DNA from 2 places in the Kitasatospora sp. NPDC024654 genome. Region 1 is predicted to be linked to the other one. Evidence: riboswitches for the same ligand, from Rfam matches in the RefSeq annotation. Region 1 holds a riboswitch; the other holds the start of a gene.

What was found. A riboswitch is a leader RNA that binds a small molecule or an ion and turns the genes downstream of it on or off. The one in region 1 is predicted to bind cyclic di-AMP.
Region 2: linked by a shared signal. The riboswitch ahead of ACZ38L_RS12765 (transglycosylase family protein) and the one ahead of ACZ38L_RS15415 (LysM peptidoglycan-binding domain-containing protein) in region 1 are both predicted to bind cyclic di-AMP.

The regions. Positions count from the first base shown of each region.
Region 1 is NZ_JBVHLF010000021.1:52,345-55,970, reverse strand. Features, by position in the region: gene ACZ38L_RS15420 (MarR family winged helix-turn-helix transcriptional regulator) at 125-547, shown strand; gene ACZ38L_RS15415 (LysM peptidoglycan-binding domain-containing protein) at 869-1,654, opposite strand; cyclic di-AMP (ydaO/yuaA leader) riboswitch at 1,660-1,785, opposite strand; gene ACZ38L_RS15410 (hypothetical protein) at 1,971-2,402, opposite strand; gene ACZ38L_RS15405 (heavy metal-binding domain-containing protein) at 2,530-3,360, opposite strand; gene ACZ38L_RS15400 (heavy metal-binding domain-containing protein) at 3,449-3,626, opposite strand, start outside.
Region 2 is NZ_JBVHLF010000016.1:51,224-54,849, reverse strand. Features, by position in the region: gene eno (phosphopyruvate hydratase) at 30-1,319, opposite strand; gene ACZ38L_RS12765 (transglycosylase family protein) at 1,508-2,353, opposite strand; cyclic di-AMP (ydaO/yuaA leader) riboswitch at 2,359-2,522, opposite strand; gene ACZ38L_RS12760 (cytochrome P450 family protein) at 2,735-3,626, opposite strand, start outside.

The DNA of each region.
Region 1 (3,626 bases):
TGTGACGAAAGGCCGGCGCCACGGTCACCGGAGTGGGTGACGGCGGCGTGCGGCCGAGGGCTTCCGGTGGCAGGGCCGCCCGGCCCGTACAGTTGTAGCGCACAACCGAGAGCTAGGAGCAGCCGTGACCGGCCGAGACGCGTCGATCGAGATCATCCAGCGTGAGCTGACCGCCTTCGCCCGGCGAGCCCGGCACAAGGCCTCCCAGTTGCACCCCGACCTCTCGCTGGTCACCTACAGCATGCTCGACCTGATGTACGAGCGCGGCGGCTGCCGGGCGGCCGACCTGGCCTCCTACTTCATGCTTGACAAGTCGACGGTCAGCCGTCAGGTCGGTTCGCTGGAGAAGCTCGGCCTGCTGCGCCGGGAGACCGACCCCGAGGACCACCGCGGCCAGATCCTGCGACCCACCGAGGCCGGCCTGGCCCTGCTGCGGGACGCCTACCAGCAGCGCCGGCAGTCCTTCACCGAGCGCTTCACCGAGTGGTCGGACGAGGACGTCGCCCGGCTCGCCGAGTACCTGGTCCGCTACGGCCAAGCGGACTGACGCCGCCTCGACCCGCCGGCCCGGCGGCACCGAGCCCGGGAACGACCGCGGGGCCCGGCTCGCACGACGGCGAACCGGGCCCCGAGTGGCGACCGGTGGCCCGTGGCCGGGCGGACCCGCAGGCCCGCCGGACAGGCCGGCACACGGTTTCCCGATCGACGGAGGGAGTCGACGGCCCCGCTGGACGGTCCCGATCAGTGGACCGGATCCAGCGGGCCGGCCGACCGGCCCTCGCCGGCGGATCCCTGGGGGGCGGATCCGCCGGTCAGACCTGCTCGGCAGGCCTGGTCATCGGCCTACGCCAGCGCTTGACGCGGTGGCTCAGTAGGCGTGGTGGATCTGCCAGAAGGCCCACGCGTCGTTCGGGCTGCCGTAGGTGGTGTTCATGTACTGCAGCGCCCAGCGCATCTGGGTGGCCGGGTTGGTCTGCCAGTCGGCGCCGGCCGAGGCCATCTTGCTGCCGGGCAGCGCCTGCGGCAGGCCGTAGGCACCCGAGGACGGGTTGGTCGCGGTGACGTTCCAGCCGCTCTCGTGGGTGATGATCTGGTCGAACGAGGCCAGCTGGTCGGCCGGAACGATGGTCGCGGCCAGCGCCTGCAGGCTGGCCGGGGTGTTCGCGGCCGGGGCGGCGACCGGGACGGCGGTGACCTGGCCACCGGCCGGCGCGTTGGCGACCGTCGTCGACTGGCCGGTGCCCTGGGTGCTGGCGGCCGGGGCGGTGGACGGCTGCGGAGCGGGCTTGGCGGCGGCCGGGGCCTGCTGCTGCGCGCCGGAGGTCGGCAGGCTGCCGGTCAGGGTCAGCTTCTGGCCGGGGAAGAGCACGTCCGGACCCTTGGTCAGCACGGACTTGTTCAGGGCGTACAGCTTCTGCCAGCCACCCTGGACGTTGTGCGCGGTGGCGATCTTCGACAGCCAGTCGCCGCTGACCACGGTGTACTGCGCGGAGGCCGACCCGGCGGACGGAGAGGAAGGCGCGGTCTGCGCGGTGGCGCCACCCGCGGCGGCGACGGTGATACCGGCACCGGCACCGGCCACCACGGCGGCCGCGACGACGCGCTTGAGGGTGTTGCGGCTGGGCAGGGTGGGACGGCCGTTGAAGGACATCATGAAGCGTGGTTCCTCTCCCACGCCTGCGAGGTGAGCTGTCGGATTCGGGCTGGAGTTGCCCGGCCGCGCGAAAGGCGCGACTTCACCCCTAGCCCCGCCCGGATCAACTCCGGGTGAGGCGACTTACCTTGGGTCCCCCGCCCCTGCCGTGGTGCTCTGCGCGTGCCCGTTCCGTCCGGCGGCAGGATTCGGCGTTCCGGGAAACGGGGTTCGTATGGGAACGAACGAGAAGCACCGTATGTGGGCCGGGGGTGATTGTACAACTTGTGTGACCTGTATCACGTTTAAGCCCGCCATCGAACGGTCGGACGCCGGCTCAGTCGCCGAGGATCAGCCGCTCCAACGCCGCGCGGGCCCGGGCGTCCGACCGGGCCCGCGCCGTCACGGCCGCCGCCAGCTCGCGGGCCCACTCGTCGAGCGGCACCGGCCGCCGTGACAGCACCACGCCCCGGACCACCCGGCACACCTCACCCGCCGGCCGTCCGTGCGCCACGCTGAGAATCAGCCGCTGGTCCTCCATCGAGACCTCGATCCGCTCGATCCGCCCGGGCCGGCCGGCCACCCGGTCGCCCATGCTGCGCTTGCGCTCGACCGCCACCGCGTCGGCCGGCAGCGCGTCCGCGAGCGCGCCGGTCAGCACCTGGGTGTAGACCTCCAGGTCGGCGGCGTCCCGGCGGAGGGCGGCCGCGAGCAGGTCGATCGAGCCCGGGTCCTCCGGAGCCGGTTCGAGCTCGCCGTGGTCGGTCATGTCGCTCCTCGATGCGATCGCTTGACGATCGGTTGACGGTTCGTCCGGCACACGGCGGGCAGGTCCCGCCGCGCCACCGGCAGGGCTGCCACAACAGGCCGCCCCGCCGGTCCAGCAGCCTACGGCGTCAGCCGTCCAGGCTCAGCACCATGGTGGGCCGCTCGATCTCGTGGTCGGCGCGGAGCGGCCGCACCGCCGTCCCGATCGCGAAGAACTCGGTGGTGTGCCCGCCCCAGCGGTGGTTGTGGGCGTTCAGCTGGACACCGACGATGCCCTCCGCGTGCAGCTCCTCCGCCTCCGCCTGCATCCGCGCCATCGCCAGCTCACGGGCGTCGTAGAGCGCCTGGGTGTACTGCTCGATCTCCACGTTCTTGCCGATGTTGGAGAAGACCGAGCCCATCTTCTGGTGCGCGATGTGGTAGACGCAGGTGCCCATGGTCATGCCGAGCGGCGCGTAGCCGGCCCGGATCAGCGTCCAGAAGTCCTGGCCGGACAGGTCGGAGGTGAACGGCAGGCCCTTGTTGTTGCGCCAGCTGGTGCCGCCGGGCGCGGGCTGGTCCGCCTTGACGGCGGTGCCGATCGCGATGAACTCCGCGATGTCCGAGCCGAACTCCCGGGCCTCCACGCTCAGCCGGACCCCGACGATGCCGTCCGCACCCAGCTGGGCGGCCTCGGCCTCCATCCGGGTCATCGCCAGCTCCCGCGCGTGGTACATCGCCTGGCTGAGCGTCTCCAGTTCCTGGTTCTTGCCCCAGCGCCCGAGCTGGATCCCGACGTGGTAGATCGAGCTGCCCAGGACCAGGCCGATCGGCTGGAACCCGGCCTCCCGGACCAGCAGGAACTCGTTGACCGACAGGTCGCTGGTGAAGATCGAGCCGGGCTTGCCGGGCTCCAGCTCGGCCAGCCGCCGCATCGCGTCGGCGGGCACACCCTGCGCGGTGGGATCGAAGGTGCTCATGTGGGTCGTTCTCCCCTGACTGTGCTGATGGCGGACGGCCTGACGACGGGCCGGACGAGGCGGGTACCGGCGCCGGGCCGGAGCTGGACTAGCGGTGGGCGGCCTGGGCGAGGCGGCGCCGCAGCCGGTCGCCGCCGCTCAGCGGCATGACCGTGAGCGTCCGCGGCTCGGCCGGCCGGGTGGCGAACCGAGCGATCGCGGTGCCGACCAGGGTGCTCTCCGCGATGTGGTCCGTCTGCTCGTTGTTCTGCGAGCTGCGGATGCAG
Region 2 (3,626 bases), on a different contig from region 1:
GGGCGTGTCAGCCCTCGAACTCGCTGTGCTTACTGGTCCGCGGAGCGGAACCGCGGGAAGGCGGCACGGCCGGCGTACTCGGCGGCGTCGTCGAGGATCTCCTCGATGCGCAGCAGCTGGTTGTACTTGGCGACGCGCTCCGAACGGGCCGGGGCACCGGTCTTGATCTGGCCGCAGTTGGTGGCGACCGCGAGGTCGGCGATGGTGACGTCCTCGGTCTCGCCGGAGCGGTGCGACATCATGCAGCGGTAGCCGTTGCGCTGGGCCAGCTCGACGGCGTCCAGGGTCTCGGTCAGCGAGCCGATCTGGTTCACCTTCACCAGCAGCGCGTTGGCGGTGCCGGTCGCGATGCCCTTGGCCAGGCGGGCCGGGTTGGTCACGAACAGGTCGTCACCGACCAGCTGCACCTTGGCGCCCAGCTCGTCGGTGAGGGCCTTCCAGCCCTCCCAGTCCGACTCGTCCAGCGGGTCCTCGATGGAGACCAGCGGGTAGTTGGCGACCAGGTCGGCGTAGTAGGCGCCGAGCTCGGCGGAGGAGAGCGCCTTGCCCTCGAACTGGTAGGCGCCGTCCTTGTAGAACTCGGAGGAGGCGACGTCCAGGGCGAGCGCGACGTCCTTGCCCGGGGTGTAGCCGGCCTTCTTGATGGCCTCGACGATCAGGTCGAGCGCCTCGCGGTTGCTGTCCAGGTTCGGCGCGAAGCCGCCCTCGTCGCCGAGGCCGGTGGAGAGACCGCGCTCCTTCAGCACGCCCTTGAGCGTGTGGTAGACCTCGACGCCCCAGCGGACGGCCTCGGAGAAGGACTCCGCGCCGATCGGGGCGATCATGAACTCCTGGATGTCGACGTTGGAGTCCGCGTGCGAGCCGCCGTTGAGGATGTTCATCATCGGGACCGGCAGGACGTGCGCGTTCGGGCCGCCCAGGTAGCGGAACAGCGGCAGGTCGCTGGCCTCGGAGGCGGCGTGCGCCACGGCGAGCGAGACGCCCAGGATGGCGTTGGCGCCGAGCGAGGACTTGTCGGGGGTGGCGTCCAGGTCCAGCATCGCCTGGTCGATCAGCCGCTGCTCGGTCGCGTCGTAGCCGACCAGCTCCGGGCCGATCTGCTCGATCACGGCGAGGACGGCCTTCTCGACACCCTTGCCGAAGTAGCGGTTCTTGTCGCCGTCGCGCAGCTCCAGGGCCTCGAAGGCACCGGTGGAGGCGCCGGACGGAACAGCGGCACGGCCGGTGCTGCCGTCGTCGAGGCCGACCTCGACCTCGACCGTGGGGTTGCCGCGGGAGTCGAGGATCTCGCGGGCTACGACGACATCAATGGACGGCACGAGGCATCTCCTATGCGGAAGCGGTCCGGGGGACGTGGAACGGGTCGTACGACCAGAGCCTAACCGCACCCACCGGTCCGGCCGCCCGGACCTGGCTCCCCGTCTCGGCGTGTGGCCGGACTACCGGTCGGTAGTTCACCCGAATGCGCGTGCGGGGCAACCTGATCGCCCCGCACGCGCCGCCCGGCTCAGCCGAGGTGCAGCACCTGACCGGGCATGATCAGGTCCGGGTCGCCGCCGATCGTGCCGTGGTTGCCGTCGTAGAGCGCCTGCCAGCCGCCCTGGAGGTGCTGGGCCTGGGCGATCATGGAGAGCGTGTCGCCGGGACGCACGGTGTAGTCGTGGCCCGAGCCGGTGCCCTGCGCGGCGGCGGGGGCGGCGGCCGGCGCCGCCGGGGCGGCCGGGGCCTGCGCGGACACGCCGGCGTACTGGTCGTAGACGCTCTGGTGGCTGGTCCAGTGCCAGCCACCGTCCTTCTGGTACCAGAAGACCTTGGCGGCCGGGTCCCAGCCGGCCTTGCCCTGGAAGACCGGGCCGCTCTGCTGCGGCTGGGCCTGCGGCGCCTGACCGTGCGACTGGGCCTGCGGCGCGGCCTTGGTGCGGGCGGCCGGCGCGGACGAGCCCGACGACGAGGTGTCGACCGCGGCGGGGGCGCCACCGGCGGTCAGGCCGGCCTTGACCGAGCAGACCGGCCAGGCGCCCGGTCCCTGGTCGGCCAGCACCTTCTCGGCGACGGAGATCTGCTGGGACCGGGTGGCCTGGTTGGCCTGCGGGGCGTACTGGGTGCCGCCGTACGCGGCCCAGGTGGAGGAGGTGAACTGCAGGCCGCCGTAGAACCCGTTGCCGGTGTTGATGCTCCAGTTGCCGGTGCTCTCGCAGTCCGCGACCTTGTCCCAGACCGATGCGGTGGCGGCGTGCGCGCCGGTCGCGGTGAGCAGCGGCATCGCCAGTCCGACCCCGGCCACGCCGGCTGCGGCGATGGCCTTCTCGGTATTGGTGCGACGACGATGACGGCCTGTTCCGGTGAGCAGCATGAAGGTTTCCCTCTCCGCACGCCTGCGAGGTGAGCTGTCGGGTTCGGACCGGGAGGTGGCCCGGCCGTCCGTCCGGATCGCTCCGGCGGGCGGCTTCACCCCTAGCCGTGGGGAACGGCGGAAATACCTGGGTCCCCCGCCCCTGCCCAGGGTGTGGTCGGTGTCCCGATGGCGCGGCGGGCAGGATTCGGCGTTCCGCGCACGGGGTCCGCAGCTGCGAACTCCACGGAGAGTAGACAGATGGGCAGACCAATCACAAGCTCATATCGCGTACATCACATGAAAATTACGGACCGTCATGGATCGCCTACCAACGACGGGCATATGTCCGCATTGATGGGCATTCATATTCGGTCGCACCAGGGCGAATCCGACACGCCGTCAGCCCTCGGCCGTGAACGCCACCGGGAGTTCCCGCAGGCCACGCATGATCAGTCCGCCGCGCCAACGCAACTCGGCCGGATCCGCCGAGAGCTGAATGTCCGGCAATCGGGTCAGCAGCGTGGCCAGCGCGATCTGCCCCTCCAGCCGGGCCAGCGGGGCGCCGATGCAGTAGTGGATCCCGTGACCGAAACCCAGGTGCGGGTTGTCCGTCCGGGCCAGGTCCAGGGTGTTCTCGGCGGCGAACCGCGCCGGGTCCCGGTCGGCCGCCGCGAGCACCACCAACACCGGGTCACCGGTCGCGATCCGCACCCCGCCGATGGTCAGCGGTTCGGTGGCGAACCGCCAGGTGGCCAGCTCCACCGGGCCGTCGTAGCGCAACAGCTCCTCGACGCCGGTGGTCAGCAGCCCCCGCTCACCGCGGGCGAGCGCGCCCTGCAGCAGCGCCCGCTGCTCCGGGTTGCGGAGCAGCGCGTAGGTGCCGTTGCCGATCAGGTTGACGGTGGTCTCGAAGCCGGCGAAGAGCAGGATGAAGGCCATCGCGGCGGCCTCGTTCTCGGTGAGGTGCTCGCCGTGGTCGCTGGCCCGGATCAGACCGGAGATCAGGTCGTCGCCCAGGTCGGCCCGCTTGCGGTGGATCAGCTCGGCCAGGTACGTCCGCATCCGCTTCACGGCACGGGCCACCCCGCCGCGCGGGCCGCCGCCGTGGCGGATCATCATCCCGGCCCAGTCCCGGAAGTCGTCCTGGTCCTCGGCCGGCACGCCGAGCAGGTCGCAGATCGCGTAGATGGGGAGCGGGAAGGCGAACTCGTGGATCAGGTCGGCCGAGCCGCGGGCGGCGAAGGAGTCGATCAGCCGGTCGGTCAGCTGCTGCACCCGGGGTTCGAAGGCG